4 linked regions of the Desulfosediminicola ganghwensis genome follow. The protein of the gene in region 2 interacts with the protein of the main gene of each other region in a pairwise test. Links are inferred from orthologs where the notes say so. Each region holds a gene or a part of one and is shown on either strand. Other genes may lie near its edges.

The links.
Region 1: the proteins of groL (region 2) and aceE interact in binary tests that used the Escherichia coli proteins (3 or more experiments, as listed by UniProt). The link is inferred for Desulfosediminicola ganghwensis from one-to-one orthologs.
Region 3: the proteins of groL (region 2) and FCL45_RS19870 interact in binary tests that used the Escherichia coli proteins (3 or more experiments, as listed by UniProt). The link is inferred for Desulfosediminicola ganghwensis from one-to-one orthologs.
Region 4: the proteins of groL (region 2) and FCL45_RS12495 interact in binary tests that used the Escherichia coli proteins (3 or more experiments, as listed by UniProt). The link is inferred for Desulfosediminicola ganghwensis from one-to-one orthologs.

The regions. Positions count from the first base shown.
Region 1 is NZ_CP050699.1:5,312,695-5,315,955, forward strand. What follows is about bases 53-3,239. They hold aceE (pyruvate dehydrogenase (acetyl-transferring), homodimeric type), read right to left. Parts: upstream 2,911-3,239; coding sequence 253-2,910; downstream 53-252. Other genes in these bases: FCL45_RS22900 (2-oxo acid dehydrogenase subunit E2), read right to left, coding at 53-199; FCL45_RS22910 (hypothetical protein), read right to left, coding at 3,152-3,239. Also shown: more of FCL45_RS22900, read right to left, coding at 1-52; more of FCL45_RS22910, read right to left, coding at 3,240-3,261. UniProt on the Escherichia coli protein: Component of the pyruvate dehydrogenase (PDH) complex, that catalyzes the overall conversion of pyruvate to acetyl-CoA and CO(2).
Region 2 is NZ_CP050699.1:1,428,152-1,431,098, reverse strand. Bases 55-2,927 are described here. They hold groL (chaperonin GroEL), read right to left. Parts: upstream 2,380-2,927; coding sequence 730-2,379; downstream 55-729. Other genes in these bases: groES (co-chaperone GroES), read right to left, coding at 2,447-2,737; FCL45_RS06175 (DEAD/DEAH box helicase), read left to right, coding at 55-358. Outside these bases: more of FCL45_RS06175, read left to right, coding at 1-54.
Region 3 is NZ_CP050699.1:4,626,503-4,629,532, reverse strand. Bases 73-3,028 are described here. They hold FCL45_RS19870 (ABC transporter ATP-binding protein), read left to right. Parts: upstream 73-1,138; coding sequence 1,139-1,918; downstream 1,919-3,028. Other genes in these bases: FCL45_RS19860 (MlaA family lipoprotein), read left to right, coding at 2,381-3,028; mlaD (outer membrane lipid asymmetry maintenance protein MlaD), read left to right, coding at 1,918-2,367; FCL45_RS19875 (MlaE family ABC transporter permease), read left to right, coding at 348-1,139; FCL45_RS19880 (ABC transporter permease), read left to right, coding at 73-107. In the rest of the region: more of FCL45_RS19880, read left to right, coding at 1-72; more of FCL45_RS19860, read left to right, coding at 3,029-3,030. UniProt on the Escherichia coli protein: Part of the ABC transporter complex MlaFEDB, which is involved in a phospholipid transport pathway that maintains lipid asymmetry in the outer membrane by retrograde trafficking of phospholipids from the outer membrane to the inner membrane.
Region 4 is NZ_CP050699.1:2,936,336-2,939,213, forward strand. What follows is about bases 75-2,878. They hold FCL45_RS12495 (nucleotide exchange factor GrpE), read left to right. Parts: upstream 75-1,078; coding sequence 1,079-1,678; downstream 1,679-2,878. Other genes in these bases: FCL45_RS12485 (sigma-54-dependent transcriptional regulator), read left to right, coding at 75-180; FCL45_RS12490 (hypothetical protein), read right to left, coding at 225-695; dnaK (molecular chaperone DnaK), read left to right, coding at 1,853-2,878. Outside these bases: more of FCL45_RS12485, read left to right, coding at 1-74. UniProt on the Escherichia coli protein: Participates actively in the response to hyperosmotic and heat shock by preventing the aggregation of stress-denatured proteins, in association with DnaK and GrpE. It is the nucleotide exchange factor for DnaK and may function as a thermosensor.

The sequences.
Region 1 (3,261 bases), 3.9 Mb from region 2 along the record:
TATCATCCTCGCTGACATGTACCGCAGTGATAACGCCACCCATGGGAGATGGAATATCCATCACCGCTTTTTCACTTTCCAGGGCAATGAGCGGACTCTCCTTCTCAACCTCGTCTCCGGCTTTTATATACACCTCGACCACAGTAATTTCCTGCACATCACCGAAATCAGGAACCACAATTTTCTCAACAGCCATCATCGTCTCCTGTGACGTCTCTACAACTGTTTGAAATTCTATAATTCTAACTCTATTTATCTTTTCATGGGGTGTTCTGCATCCGGGTTGACGGGATACTTGTCGATAGCCTCTTTAACGGTTGCCAGGCTGATGCTGTCCTGGTCGGCAAGCCCCTTTAATGCGGCAACTACGATATGGTATCTGTCTACTTTAAAAAAATCCCGAAGCACGGCCCTCTTGTCACTGCGGCCAAAGCCATCAGCCCCCAGTACAGTGAGCGGGTTGGGGATGAGCCTGCGAAGCTGTTCTCCATACGCCTGCACATAATCGGTACTGATAACCACAGGGCCCCCATAGCCCTGGAGCTGCTCTTCCACGTAGGACATTTTTTTCGGTTGCTCCGGGTGATTCCTGTTCCAGTCCTCCACCTCCATCCCCTCCCGGTGGAGTTGATTTACCCCAAGAATAGACCAGACATCAGCCTCAACCTGAAAATCATCTTTCAACAAACGTGCGGCGGCAATGACCTCCCGTAATATTGAGCCACTGCCCATCAACTGCACCCGCAACTCACTGTCATCCCCTTGCTGGAAGAGGTACATTCCCCTGTTAATCCCCTCCACCATCCCTTCTCTCATTTCCGGGTGTTCATAATTCTCGTTCAGCAGAGTGATATAGTAGAAAACTTCCTCGCCATCGCGGTACATCCGTTCAATACCCTTCTGCACCAGTACAGCAACTTCATAGCTGAAGGTCGGATCATAGGCCAGGCAGGTGGGAAATGTTGAGGCGAAAAGTAACGCCTGACCATCCTGATGCTGCAGGCCTTCACCGTTCAGGGTAGTACGGCCGGAAGTCGCGCCCATCAGAAAACCTTTGGCGCGACTGTCCCCCGCACCCCAAAGCTGGTCACCAATCCGCTGAAAACCAAACATGGAGTAAAAGGAATAAAAGGGTATCATCGGCACCCCATAGTTGGAATGGGCTGTTCCTGCCGCAAGCCATGAGGAGATAGCGCCCGCCTCGGTTATTCCCTCTTCCAGGATCTGTCCTTCAGGGTCTTCACGGTACCAGGAAATGGTCTCAGAATCCTGTGGTTCATAAAGCTGGCCGGTCGGGGCATAAATACCGAGTTGCCTGAATAACCCTTCCATACCAAAGGTCCTGGCCTCATCCGGAATGATAGGAACTATATACTTGCCAATTTCTTTATCCTTCACCAGTGAGCCAAGCATACGCACAAAGGCCATGGTCGTTGATATCTCTCTGCCTTTCGAAGAACCCAGCACAGCCGTGAAAGCTTCCAGTTCCGGTGTCTGCAAAGGGATGTGAGATGTCTCCCGATATGGTACCGGCCCGCCCATTATCTTACGCCGCTCTTTTAAAAACAGGTCTTCAGCACTGCCTTCAGGTGGTCGGATGAAGGGCAAGGCTTCCAGATCCTCGTCTTCCAGCGGCACATGAAAGCGGTCACGAAAGGCTTTAAGTGACTCTACGTCCATTTTCTTGACGTTATGCGCCACCATAACCGACTCACCGGCCTGGCCCATACCAAAGCCCTTGATCGTTTTGACCAAAATTACCGTCGGCTGCCCCTTATAATTAGTGGCGGCATCGAAAGCCGCATACACTTTTCTTGGATCATGGCCGCCGCGAGTCATCTGCCAGAGCTGACGATCACTGATATCCTCCACCAGAGCCGCCAGTTCAGGATCCTTCGAGAAAACTAATTCTCGCAGGTACTCCGGCCCTCTGGCACGGATGGTCTGGAAATCACCATCAACCATGTTGCCGAACTTTTTCAACAACAACCCCTTGGTATCCCTGGCCAGAATTTTATCCCACTCACTGCCCCAGATGAGTTTTATCACGTGCCAGCCAGCGCCCCGGAACCGCCCTTCCAGTTCCTGGATGATTTTACCATTTCCCCGTACCGGACCATCGAGCCGCTGCAGGTTACAGTTGACCACGAATATCAGATTATCGAGAATCTCCCGGGCAGCGAGCGACAGTGCACCCAGCGACTCCGGCTCGTCGGATTCCCCATCTCCCATAAAAACCCAAACTTTACGATCACCTGCTTCACGTAAACCGCGACTGTCCATATATTTCATAAAACGTGCCTGATAAATGGCAGCCATCGGTCCGAGCCCCATTGAAACGGTGGGAAACTGCCAGAAATCCGGCATCAGCCAGGGGTGCGGGTAGGATGAAAGACCGTTTCCATTCACTTCCTGCCTGAAGTTCTCGAGATGTTCTTCATCCAATCGCCCCTCGACAAATGCACGGGCATAGACACCGGGGGAACTGTGCCCCTGGAAGTAGATCATATCCGCGCCGAACTCGGCCTGAGGCCCTCTGAAGAACCAGTTAAAACCAACTTCGTACATGGAAGAGACAGATGTATAGGTGGCGATATGGCCACCAAGCCCTTTACCATCCTTGTTAGCCCTGGCAACCATCGCCATAGCATTCCACCGTACATAGGCGGCAACGTTCCTGCCGATAAATGATTCATCCGGAATAGAAGCGCCACCATCCGGCAACAGGGTATTGCCATATGGTGTGAGGATACCAGGCGAAGTCTGAACCCCCAGCTGTCGCGCCCGATCGGTCAGTCTGGTCAGCAAATAGTCTGTCTTCTCCTTTCCTTCGTGCTTTATGACGCCATCCAGAGATTCCAACCAGTCAGCGGTCTCCTGGGGGTCCGGATCATGATAGTATGAGCTCATGCCACACCTATGGTTGTATTTGGAAAAAGGAATTGCAACGCGCCCTGAATTTCCCATGAAAATTCAATTCAATTCATGGGAAATTCAGAAACAACTGCAATTTAACGTTAGCATTAATGTTTTCGCCTTCGCAAGAAAATCATCAATAGCAAAAGTCGCAGATAAGGGCAGCAGCATACGAATTGCCGGCTTGCTGAGTCCAGGGCTGCCACCCCTGGGGAAGGCTTGGGGTGGTGCCTGTTCAGGCCATGGCTTTGGCAGTGGTTCGCCACAGCCAGACAAGACAGATAACGCCCAAGCCCAGAGTGGCGAAAAAGAAGATCATTGGAGAATATTGCGGCACCAGTTCGA
Region 2 (2,947 bases):
TATCGAACTTAAAGTTTATGTTCACTTGGTCACTTTTAGGAAGGTCGAGCAGGATTTCTCACCAACGACTCTCTACAAAGATTATCCGATCAGCAGAACCCTTATGCATTGGGAAAGCCAGTCCACTGCCACTCAGAAAACTGCCACCGGTCAGAATTATATCCACATCAGGGAACGAGGCTATACCGTTTTGTTTTTTGCTCGTGTAGAGAAACAGATTGAGGGTGAGACCGCTCCGTTTGTTTACTTGGGGCCTGCAGCTAAATTGATTTCTTATGAAGGAGAGCGCCCCATAAGTATGGTTTGGGAGTTGGAATATCCGATGCCTGCAGCTATGTTTGAAGAGGCTAGGCCTTAAAGAAATTAAATACCCGGGAAGGTGGTCAGGTAAAATCTGATAACATAGCGGGTACACAACAAGCCCCAAAACGCAAAAAAGGGGTTTCAACGATAATCGTTGAAACCCCTTTTTTCAATTGGTGGCGATGCAGGGATTTGAACCCCGGACAACACGGATATGAGCCGTGTGCTCTAACCAACTGAGCTACATCGCCTTGCTTGCGAGGCCCTATAAATACTGTACTCGGAGCTCACTGTCAATATATTTTTATCACTTTTTTTTAAAGAGCAAAAGGCCTTATAACTAAGGCCTTTTGCCAACTTCGTACGCTAAGCGATGAGCGTATCTAACTGCCCGATTTTATGATCGGGCAGTCAGCGAGGGGCAAATTACATCATGCCGCCCATGCCGCCCATTCCACCCATGCCGCCTGGCATTGGTGGCATTCCGCCAGCACCTGGCTCTTCTGGCTTGTCTGCAATCACACACTCGGTGGTGAGCAGCATACCGGAAACGGAAGCAGCGTTCTGCAGTGCAGTACGGGTAACTTTAGCAGGATCGATAACACCGGCTGCGATGAGGTCTTCGTATTTTTCTGTAGCAGCGTTGAAGCCCATTGGGCCTTCCTGGCCTTTTACGTGCTCAACGATTACGGAACCCTCGGCACCAGCGTTGGAAGCGATCTGGCGTACCGGCTCTTCGAGAGCGCGGAGCAGGATGTTCTTACCGAGATTCTGCTCACCTTCGAGCTCGATAGCAGCAAGAGCAGCGAGGCAACGGATGTAAGCAACACCACCACCAGGAACAACACCTTCCTCTACGGCAGCGCGGGTAGCGTTGAGTGCATCCTCAACACGAGCCTTCTTCTCTTTCATCTCAATCTCGGTGGCAGCACCAACATTGATTACAGCAACACCGCCGATCAGCTTGGCAAGACGCTCCTGGAGCTTCTCACGATCGTAGTCAGAGGTGGTGTCCTCGATCTGGGTGCGGATCTGCTTAACACGAGCTTGGAGCTTAGCAGGATCGCCGGCACCGTCTACGATGGTGGTGTTGTCTTTGTCTACAACGATGCGCTTAGCGGTGCCAAGGTCGTTGATGGTTACGTTCTCAAGCTTGATGCCGAGGTCTTCGGTGATTACCTGGCCACCGGTGAGGATAGCGATGTCCTCGAGCATTGCCTTACGACGATCGCCAAAGCCTGGAGCTTTAACAGCAGCAACGTTCAGGGTACCACGGAGCTTGTTCACAACGAGAGTTGCGAGTGCTTCGCCGTCTACATCTTCAGCGATGATCATCAGACCTTTACCCATCTTGGCAACAGACTCAAGACATGGGAGGAGGTCTTTCATGTTGGAAACTTTCTTCTCAACGAGGAGGATGTATGGGTCGTCCATAGCAACTTCCATACGATCCGGATCGGTCACGAAGTACGGAGAAAGGTAACCGCGATCAAACTGCATACCCTCAACTACATCGAGAGTGGTCTCCATGGACTTGGCTTCCTCGACGGTGATAACACCCTCTTTACCAACTTTGTCCATAGCCTCGGCGATGATGTTACCGATGGTCTCGTCGCTGTTAGCAGAGATGGTACCAACCTGAGCGATCTCTTTCTGCTCTTTGGTCGGGGTAGCGATCTTGGCGAGCTCTTCAACTACAACCGCAACACCTTTATCGATACCGCGCTTGATCTCCATTGGGTTGCCGCCGGCAGCTACCAGCTTGACACCTTCGGTGTAGATCGCCTGAGCGAGAACGGTAGCGGTGGTGGTACCGTCACCAGCAACGTCAGAGGTCTTGGAAGCAACTTCCTTAACCATCTGTGCGCCCATGTTCTCGAACTTGTTCTCGATCTCGATTTCTTTAGCAACAGTTACACCATCTTTGGTGATGGTAGGAGCACCGAAAGATTTCTCGATCAGTACGTTACGGCCTTTCGGTCCGAGGGTAACCTTAACTGCGTTGGCGAGAGTGTTTACACCCTCAAGGATTGACTCACGGGCTTTCACACCGTATTTAATGTCTTTTCCAGCCATTATTATTTTCTCCTATAATCAATTTCTCCCGCAGCAATGCGGGCAGCAAGAAGTAGTAGTCAGTTTATTACTGCTCAACAACACCAAGAATATCGTCTTCGCGCATGATGAGGAAGTCCTCACCATCCAGCTTCACATCGGTACCGCCATACTTGGAGAAAAGGACAAGATCACCCTCTTTCACCTGCAGTGCCACTCTTTCGCCTTTGTCATTCAATTTGCCTGGGCCTACCGCTACTACCTGGCCCTCAGCCGGCTTCTCTTTCGCGCTGTCAGGAATAATGATACCACCGGATGTCTTCTCTTCTTCTTCCAGTCTCTTCACCAGAAGGCGGTCGTTCAATGGACGAATTTTCATACTTCCTCCTACAAAATTGTGTGTTTGTTAACCGAACGGGCCCATTGAAAGAATGGATATGGTTCCCCAATTCGTTATTTTTTGCCCCGTAAATTGGGCGGGTATCTAAAACTTGCATTACAATAAACGCGGATTTTCAAAAATCAAGGCTACAAATAAAAAAAAAATCCAGCACCTACGACACCCTCCACCCGACGACCAAGCGCTCAT
Region 3 (3,030 bases), 3.2 Mb from region 2 along the record:
CCTGGTGGTTGTCTCTATCAACATTTATTGTGCTTGTAGGTACATTGGTGTTGCTCATTTTTATAGGCGAGGCACTGCGGGAAGCGTTTGATCCACGCAAAATTTAGCCAAGCGGTTTGTAGAGGTCAGTATCTGTTAAGAATTATGTGAGATTTTCGCCGTAATAGTAGTTTGTTGCTGGCTTTTGTGTGGTTTTGGCCTTAAAGCCGGTTACTGTTTGCTCTTTGACCGCATAGCAAACGCCATGCTATTTATATACGGTGGTCCGGATTGTCTGGAAGAAGGCTGTTCCATTACGGCGCCTATTGAATGAAGAAGTCAGAGTCGTTTTTAGATGTGAAAGTTTTATGATATTAAACTCAGTCGCAAAAATTGGAAACACGGGCCGGTACACGCTCAGTGATCTTGGCCGTATGGCCATTTTTCTTTACCGGGCTGTGGTCGGTGTATTTCGTCGTCCATTCAGGTTCCGCGAGTTTGTGCGCCAGGTGCACTTCATTGGTGCCGGATCTCTTGTCGTGATATTCTTCACAGCAGCTTCAACCGGTATGGTTTTAGGCCTGCAAGGCTACTATTCTTTACATAAATTTGGTGCTGAAGGAATGTTGGGGTCTGCAGTTTCCCTTACCCTTATCATGGAGTTAGGACCCGTGCTGACAGCTCTTATGGTTGCAGGGCGAGCGGGTTCTGCCATGTGTGCCGAACTTGGAATAATGCAGATTTCTGATCAGGTAGATGCGCTGGACTGTATGGCGATCGATCCGTTTCGTTACCTGATCACACCAAAATTTCTCGCGACCCTGCTCTCTGTCCCCTTGCTCACTGCTATTTTCGACGTTGTCGGTATCGCCGGTGGCTATGTGGCGGGTGTGACTTTGATGGGGGTGAATCCTGGTAGTTATTTTGATGGCATGATAACCAGCGTGACTAATCATGATATTCGCCTAGGCGTGATTAAGTCATTTGTGTTTGGGCTGCTGGTTGTCTGGATTTGTACCGGAAGGGGATATTTTGTACGTGAAATTCGAGGGGCTGGTTTCGGTGCCGAAAGTGTCAGCCGGGTTACCACCCAGGCTGTAGTGCTCTCTTCCATTTCAGTGCTTGTTTTTGACTATTTACTGACAGCGATACTGCTCTGATGACAACTGCAATAGAATTCATAGAAGTCGGGAAGTCATTTCCCAGAAAAGACGGTACCCGGCAGACTGTTCTGGACAGGGTGAGTTTTTCAATTCCTCAAGGGAAGACCACCGTTATTGCCGGACGTTCCGGGCAGGGTAAAAGTGTAACGTTAAAGCTTATCCTTGGCTTAATGCGGGCTGATAGCGGCATGGTCAAGGTTGATGGAGAGGATGTAACCGATATTTCGGGTAAGCAGCTTGAGCAGCTGCGCATGAAATTTGGTGTCCTCTTTCAGGGGGCAGCACTGTTTGATTCCCTCACTGTGTATGAAAATGTTGCTTTACCGCTACGTGAGAGAACGAAAATAAGCGAAGATGAGATACGGCAAATGGTTGCGGAAACCCTGGGGCAGCTGGAACTCACAGGACATGAAGGGAAATATCCGGCGCAGCTGAGTGGCGGCATGCGTAAGAGGGTCGGTCTGGCAAGAGCTTTGCAGCTTAAGCCGGAAATCATGTTGTTTGATGAGCCCACAACAGGGCTGGATCCTGTGATGACGCAGGATATTTATAAGCTTTTTGATCACGTCCAGGCCCAGGTGGGATTTACTTCGATCATTGTCAGTCACGATATACCAAAAGTTTTCAATCTCGCCGATCAGGTGATAATTCTCAATGACGGCAAGACTGATGTTTTTGCCAGCCCTGAAGAAATTCAGTGGTCTGGAAAACAACATATTCAGGATTTTGTGAGTACTACGATGGGTGAAATATATCAGAGTCAACTGGTGGAATAATGAAGAGCAGAACAACTGATACTATAGTCGGCCTGTTCATGGTAGCAGGCTTTGGAGCATTGGTTTACCTGGCGTTGCAGTTGGGAGAAATTTCTTTGTTAAGCAGAGGAACTACCTACTCAATTGACGCGGAGTTCAACAATGTCTCCGGGATTAAGCAGGGGGCCTCTGTGCAGGTTGCAGGCGTGGTTGTAGGCAACGTCGAGGGGATACGGCTGAATGAAGATAGTTATGCCGTAATAAGTATGCGCTTGAAGAACGAGTTGCAGGTCCCGGTCGATTCAATGGCTTCGGTCAAATCCCAGGGAATCATCGGCGACAAATTTATTGCTATTAGTTTGGGAGGGGATGAGGAGGTTCTTGGTGAAGGTGATATAATCACAGAAACCGAGTCAGCTGTCGACATCGAATCTCTTATCAGCAAATTTGCTTTCGGCAGCGCAAAATGAGGAGAAATGAACCGTGAAGCTCTGGCGTCTACTTACAGCATTTGTAATATCGGTTCCTCTACTGGTTACTGTTCTGCTGACCGGGGTGTCAGCAGAAGATACCTACGGGATCGGTGGGCATCATTATATTCTTGAGGAAGGGGTGCCCGATCCGGACCTGCTTGGAGAAGATGAAGAATGGCTTGATGAGCAGATTGAGTTCGAAATATTTGATCCTTTCGAGCCGTTGAACCGGGTCTTTTTCACCTTCAATGACAGGCTGTATTTCTGGGTGTTAAAGCCTGTAAAAACAGGTTACTCAGCGGTTTTACCAGAAGACGTCCGGCTGTCGATCGGAAATTTTTTCTATAATCTGGCCGCTCCAATAAACTTTGTGAACACATTGTTACAGGGAAGGTTCCGGGATTCGGGTGTTGTTTTAAAGCGTTTTCTGATCAATACCACAGTGGGTGTGTACGGGTTTGGGGATGTGGCGGCGGAACATTTTGACCTGCAGCCGGCCCGTGGCGATTTTGGCGAGACCCTGGGAACATATAATATTGGAGAAGGTTTCTATATCTGCTGGCCGGTTTTCGGTCCTTCCAATGTGCGCGATACCGTGGGCATAGTGGGTGATATGTACCTGCACCCAAACAAGTGGGTCGATCTGGATTCCGGAGTTGA
Region 4 (2,878 bases), 1.5 Mb from region 2 along the record:
CAGCAGCAAAAGGAAACCACTGTAGCCAAGCAGCCTGCGTCACTCTTTGAGGCAGAGAAAAAACTTATTCTTGAAACGCTCGAAAAGACAGAAGGAAACAAAAGTGAAGCGGCGCGCAGACTGGGGATTACCCGGAAGACTCTGCAGAATAAGTTGAACAAGTATGAAAGTGAGGGGTGAGGTAACAAACGCTGGGCTAAGGGATGTTGGATGAATGACTGAGATCAGTAGGTTGTGTCCCAGGTGTAGCCCTTTTCACTGATAAATTCTCCACCGAGCTTCCAGATGTGAACCTTCTGTCGGTCACTGACTGTGTAGTAAGCGCCTCCGGGAACCCAGTTTAAGATCGATTTGGTATAGAACAGGCCGCCTGCATAGTGATGGATGCTGCTTGTGGTACCATCGGTGCTAAAGGTTCTATATTCCAATTTTTCTGGTGCTGCAAAGTAGTAATAATGCGTATTTTCCGCTTCCAGTGTATACGTACCGCCAGGAAACCTGATGCCCTCGGATTTGAAAATTGAGTCATAAAAGACCATTGATTCGTTTAGAATTATCTGTTTCTGCGGGTCGACGATCGCCTCGACCTCTCGATCTGCATAGGTAACGGGATTCATGGGTGGCAACACCAGGCCACACCCGCCAAGCAACGGGTAGAGAAATAAAACCGGCAACATTGCTTTACAATTGTTCATATGAACTCCGGCTGATCGGAAAAAGTAACTGAACGGGCGAATACTGCGCCTAACAATACAATGGCTTATTCCTGGTGTCGACGGGAAATTTTTCGCCTTTTTATGATGTTGGCATGGATTGAACGAGTAATTTAACTCTATTCAGCCATTTTCTTGTACTACTCATCTCTTTGTTTCTTCGCTACTCTTTTGAGGTGATGCCGTGCCCTCGCCGGATCTGTTCTTTCTCCGGAAAATAATTGACATAATCTGAATATATCTGTCTTGACATTGGCCGAGGCTTACTTATTGTTCGCACAGGTTTTTGAAGTGATTCGAGGGGGTGGCACAATGTAGCACTTTCTCGGTATATAAGTTTATTTCTTGGCAAGAAATTGGAGGAAATGGTGAGCAAAGTTACGAAAGACAATGATCTTCAGGAAGAGAACGAAAAGCTCGAGCAGGAAGATATTGTGTCGTCTGAAGAAGCTGCAGCAGGTAGCACTGAAGAAGAGGCACCGGATTTAGAGAAAGAGCTTGTTGCTGCCAGGGAAGAGATTGCAGAACTTCGTGACAAGATGCTGCGGACGGCCGCTGAGTCAGAAAATTTCAAAAAGCGCATGGAACGTGAGCGAGCTGCAGCCTTAAAATACTCTGGTGAGCAGATCTTCAGAGAAATTCTGCCGGCAGTGGATAACCTGGAACGTGCTATTGGCCACTGCAACGATATGGACGACGCAGAGGCAAATTTCAAAGCATTTCTGGAGGGAGTTCAGCTTACACTGAAGAGTCTGGTCACTGCCCTTGAGAAGTTTGAGGTAAAGGCCGTTGATTCGATTGGGAAACCGTTTGACCCCAATCATCAGGAGGCTCTGACCATGGAGGCCAGCGATTCCGTTCCGGCTAATCATGTAGTCAATGAATTTGAGAAGGGCTATTACTATAAAGACAGGCTGCTCAGGGCTGCGAAAGTTATAGTATCGTCCGGCAAGGTTAATGATTAAGGCGATATAACAGGTCGCTGTCAGCTTATTAAATCTGTAGACATCTCTTGACAATATCCGGAACATGACCACTTTAACAGTCAATGATGAAAGCAGATTTCGACTTAACAGGATTGTCTTCTCTGTAACGGAGTAAACAGTCCGACATAGATTGATATAAGGAGAAAAGAAAACATGGGTAAGATTATCGGAATTGACTTGGGAACCACTAACTCCTGTGTAGCTATTATGGAAGGTGGCGACCCGAAGGTTATCGCAAATGTCGAGGGCAACAGAACAACTCCATCAGTTGTTGCTTTTACAGACAACAAGGAACGCCTGGTTGGCCAGGTAGCAAAACGTCAGGCGGTAACCAACCCCGAGCGTACCCTTCATGCGATCAAGCGCCTTATCGGACGTAAATTTGCTGATGCCGAGGTTAAGCGCTCCATAGAAATCAGCCCTTTCAAGATTGTTGAAGGAACGAACGGCAGCGTATCCGTTGAGGTAGAGGGCAAGGTATACCGCCCGGCAGAGATCTCTGCGATGGTTCTGGCCAAGATGAAGCAGACCGCAGAGGAGTATCTCGGGGAAGAGGTTACCGAGGCAGTGGTAACAGTGCCTGCATACTTCAACGATTCTCAGCGACAGGCAACCAAGGACGCTGGTAAAATCGCAGGTCTTAACGTTCAGCGCATCATTAACGAGCCTACTGCAGCTTCCCTTGCATACGGACTTGATAAGAAAGGTGAGGAGAAGATCGCGGTATTCGACCTTGGTGGTGGTACCTTCGACGTTTCCATCCTTGAGATCGGTGACGGTGTATTTGAGGTTAAGTCCACCAACGGTGACACTTTCCTCGGTGGCGAAGACTTCGATATGCGTATCGTAAACTGGCTCGCAGACGAGTTCAAGCGCGAGCAGGGCATTGACCTGCGTGGCGACAAAATGGCTCTGCAGCGCCTGAAAGAAGAGGCTGAGAAGGCCAAGATGGAACTCTCTACTACCAAAGAGACCGACATCAATCTGCCGTTTATTACCGCAGACGCTTCAGGCCCAAAACATCTCAACCTCAAGTTGAGCCGTGCCAAATTCGAGAACCTGGTTGGTGATCTGGTTGAGCGTACTGTTCAACCGTGTGTCACAGCGATCAAAGATGCCGGTCTCTCCGCATCCGAAATCGATGAGGTTATCCTCGTTGGTGGTATGACCCGTATGCCG